Regions from separate parts of the Rhizobium sp. RHZ01 genome, predicted to be linked through region 2. Evidence: riboswitches for the same ligand, from Rfam matches in the RefSeq annotation. Region 2 holds a riboswitch; the other holds the start of a gene.
The links. A riboswitch is a leader RNA that binds a small molecule or an ion and turns the genes downstream of it on or off. The one in region 2 is predicted to bind S-adenosylmethionine.
Positions count from the first base shown of each region.

Region 1: linked by a shared signal. The riboswitch ahead of metA (homoserine O-succinyltransferase) and the one ahead of IB248_RS04110 (O-succinylhomoserine sulfhydrylase) in region 2 are both predicted to bind S-adenosylmethionine.

Region 1 covers NZ_JACUZZ010000014.1:120,962-123,148, reverse strand. Annotated here, with positions in the region: gene IB248_RS16350 (ABC transporter ATP-binding protein/permease) at 1-914, opposite strand, end outside; SAM riboswitch at 1,065-1,142, shown strand; gene metA (homoserine O-succinyltransferase) at 1,178-2,101, shown strand.
Region 2 covers NZ_JACUZZ010000002.1:270,540-272,726, reverse strand. Annotated here, with positions in the region: tRNA gene IB248_RS04120 (tRNA-Gly) at 1-29, opposite strand, end outside; gene IB248_RS04115 (2'-deoxycytidine 5'-triphosphate deaminase) at 85-1,179, opposite strand; SAM riboswitch at 1,252-1,330, shown strand; gene IB248_RS04110 (O-succinylhomoserine sulfhydrylase) at 1,376-2,187, shown strand, end outside.

The DNA.
Region 1 (2,187 bases), on a different contig from region 2:
ATGATCGGGATGACAACGACGAGCCAACCGTAGCCGGCCGATACCCAGGTGAGGTTGACGTTGGCCATCGCCACCCGCTTGATGACGGCAAGCACCGCACTGATGTCGGTGTCGATACGTTTCTGCTCATTCTCCTCGCCGCGTGCCACGGTAATCGCCGGCATGTTCTCGTTGGCATGCATCAGCGCGAAGCGAAGCTCTGCTTCCTTCGAGAAACGATCCGCATTGAGCTTTACAAGCTTGCGGCCCACCAGTTGGCTGAGAATCGATGCGGACGCCGCATAAAAGATCGCAGCCCAAACCATATAGCCCGGAATGGAAAAGGAATGCGTGCCGAAACGGAAGATAAAGCCGCTTGAGAGATCCCACAGAACGCCGATGAAACTGATCAGCAGGATCGTCGCCTGCACCAGCCCGATCATCAGGCTCGTGGTGCTTTCCGCGAGGTTGCGGGCGTCTTCGTGCAAGCGCTGATCGGGATTGACGCCGATGAGGCCGCTGGCCGAAAGCCGAAGCGCACGCTTGCGCTGAAGCCACTGGTTGACAAGATCACGCGTCAGGCCTTCGCGCATGTAGACCGCGGTCATCTGATTGAGCCAGGCCTGCACGACGTTGAGCAGCAGCAGCATGCCGGCGATCAACGCGAAGACCTTCAACTGATGGAAGAAGCCGGGCAGATCACGCCGCGCGATGCTGTCGTAAAATGGCGCGTTCCACTGGTTGAGAATGACGGTGGCATAGGCGGTCGCAAGAATGATGGCGATCAGCGCAGTAGCGATCACCAAGACCCTTCCCCGCACGGGCGAATGCCAGAAAGCCGAGAACATGACCCTCAAGCGATAGCCCAGGCTTAGGTCGTATCCTACTCTGTCCTGCCCTTGAATGCTTGGCCTGCCTTTGAGGTCATCTGCCATTACGCGTCCCTAGTCGTCATTCTACTTCAATAAACGTGGTGATTCGCTGTGTCCACCAACAGATTCTAGCAACCTTTAACGTGTGAGTGACTTCGCATCGACCCCACTCTTCGTATGAGCAATTGATTCGCAGCCCGACTGGCGCTATTTAAGGCACTCCGTGGTGATTTGGCCGGCCGGCTTGCAGCCACGTTAAAGAAGTTGCTAAAGGGCCGCGTGCGGACCGATAGCGATATATTCGTTTCTTTGATCGAGTGACCGCAATGCCCATCAAGATCCCCGATACCTTGCCTGCGTTTGAAACCCTGGTTCAGGAAGGCGTACGCGTGATGACCGAGACGGCGGCAATCCGTCAGGACATCCGGCCGCTGCAGATCGGGCTTCTCAACCTCATGCCCAACAAGATCAAGACGGAATTGCAGATGGCCCGCCTGGTCGGCGCTTCGCCGCTGCAGGTGGAGCTTTCGCTCATCCGCGTGGGCAACCATAAAGCAAAGAACACCTCGGAAGACCATCTTCTCGCCTTCTACCAGACGTGGGAGGAAGTGAAGGACCGCAAGTTCGACGGCTTCATCACAACAGGCGCGCCGATCGAGACACTGCCCTACGAGGACGTGAACTATTGGGGTGAAATGCAGCAGATTTTCGACTGGACGGAAACCAACGTCCATTCGTCGATGAACGTCTGCTGGGGCGCGATGGCCGCGATCTATCATTTCCACGGCGTTCCGAAGTACGAACTCAAGGAGAAGGCCTTCGGTGTCTACCGACACCGGAATCTGAAGCCGTCGTCGGTCTACCTGAACGGTTTCTCCGACAATTTCGAAGTGCCCGTGTCGCGCTGGACCGAGGTTCGCCGCAGCGACATCGAAAAGTCACCAGACCTGGAGATCCTGATGGAATCCAGCGAAATGGGCGTCTGCCTGGTGCATGAACGCAAGGGCAAGCGGCTCTATATGTTCAATCATGTGGAGTACGATTCAACGTCGCTCTCGGACGAGTACTTCCGCGACGTGAATGCCGGCGTGCCGATCAAGATGCCGCACAACTATTTCCCGCACAACGATCCGTCGCTGGCGCCGCAAAATCGCTGGCGCAGCCACGCGCACCTGTTGTTCGGCAACTGGATCAACGAGATCTACCAGACGACACCTTACGATCTCAACGACATCGGCAAGGGCAACTGACAGAAGCCGATGCTAAGCGGCCGCGCCTAGTCTGACCGTGCTTCTTTTTTACGACACCCGTTGCGGTTTGCGGCAAATGGGGGCAG
Region 2 (2,187 bases):
CTGCTGCTCTACCATTGAGCTACACCCGCGTTGGAGCGAGATTTCCAATAGATGGGTGCCGCTGTCAAGCGGGTATCGGCGTTGTCAGATGCGGAAGTGCTTCGAGAGTTTCAGGCCCTGGGCCTGATAGTTGGAGCCGAGGCCGGAGCCGTAGAGGCTCTCGGGGTGCTCCTGCATATGCTCATAGACGAGGCGACCGACGATCTGGCCGTCCTCGAGGATGAAGGGAACCTCGTGGCTGCGGACCTCGAGCACGGCGCGGCTGCCGCGGCCGCCGGCGGGGACGTGGCCGAAGCCGGGGTCGAAGAAGCCTGCATAATGCACGCGAAATTCGCCAACCAACGGATCGAAGGGGGTCATCTCTGCCGCGTAGTGCGGTGGCACATGGATGGCTTCGCGCGAGACGAGAATATAAAACTCGTCCGGATCCAGGATCAGTTCGTTGCGACCGCGGCTATAGAGAGGTTCCCAGAAGTCATAGATGTCGTGCTGCGCCTTCTTGTCGACATCGACGACTGCAGTGTGGTGCTTACCGCGGTAGCCGATCAGTCCATCCTTGTCGCCGGCCAAATCAATCGACAGGGCAATGCCGCCGCCGGAGACGTTCGGCAGCTTGCTGGCGACCAGCGTTTCGGCATCGTGGAGCGCGAGCAATTCCGGCTCCCCAAGTATCGAATGGCCGACCCGGAAGCGGATCTGCGACAGGCGCGAGCCTCGACGCACGACGATCGGGAAAGTACGCGGACTGATTTCGAGATAGAGCGGGCCGGAGTAGCCAGCCGGGATTTTGTCGAACTCCTGCGCGTAGTCGGTGATGACGCGGGTGAAGATATCGAGACGTCCGGTCGAGCTTTTGGGATTGGCCGAGGCCGACATGTCGGCCGACAGGTCGAGGCGCTCCATCAAGGGAACGATATAGACACAGCCGGTCTCCAGCACGGCGCCTTCGCTGAGGTCGACGACGTGGAGGCTGAGGCGATCGAGCTTATCGGACACCAAATGGGAAGGACCCGGCATGAAGCTCGCGCGAACGCGGAATGCCTTCGCGCCAAGCCTGAGGTCAAGGCTTGCCGGTTGGATCTGGTCGTGGTCCAAATCGCGCTCGCTGGTGAGACGTCCCGCCTCAAAGAGCGCGGCTATCGCGCGATCCGCCAAAATTCCTGTTTCGCGAGCCATCATGCCCCATCCATATTCGCGGGAGACAAAACCAAACTCAAGGAATTGACGCAAGCATAGAACGGCAGTATTGCACTTTTATCCCGTGGTGATTTGGCCGGTCGGCTTGCAGCCACGTTAAACAAGTGGCTAAAAGGACCGGGTGCAAAACCGGTCTGCTTTCGCGGCCGGTTTTTTTGTTGTTTGAAAGTGGTGATTCATGAGCAAGACTTGGCGCCCCGCAACCCAACTCGTTCACGACGGCTCTTTGCGCTCGCAATATGGCGAGACCTCGGAAGCCATCTACCTCACGCAGGGCTTCGTCTATGAGAGCGCGGAAGCGGCCGAAGCGCGCTTCAAGGGCGAAACGGAAGGCTATATCTACGCTCGCTACGGCAGCCCGACAAACGACATGTTCGAGAAGCGCATGTGCGCACTGGAAGGCGCAGAGGAAGCCCGCGCCACGGCCTCCGGCATGGCAGCCGTCACCGCCGCAATCCTCTGCCAGGTGAAGGCCGGCGACCACATCGTTGCCGCCCGCGCCCTCTTCGGCTCCTGCCGCTGGGTCGTCGAGACGCTCGCCCCGAAATACGGTATCGAATGCACGCTGGTCGACGGTCGCTATCTGGAAAACTGGGAAAAGGCGATCCGCCCGAACACCAAGGTGTTCTTCCTGGAAAGCCCGACCAATCCGACACTCGAGGTGATAGACATTGCCGGCGTCGCCAAGCTCGCCAACCAGATCGGCGCCAAGGTCGTGGTCGACAACGTCTTCGCCACGCCGATCTTCCAGAAGCCGCTCGAGCTCGGCGCCCATATCGTCGTCTATTCGGCCACCAAGCACATCGACGGCCAGGGCCGCAGCCTCGGTGGCGTCATCCTCTCCGACCGGGAATGGGTCAACGAGAACCTTCAGGACTACTACCGCCACACCGGCCCGGCCATGTCGCCGTTCACGGCATGGACGCTGCTGAAGGGACTCGAGACGCTGCCGCTGCGCGTCAAGCAGCAGACCGAAAACGCATCGAAGAT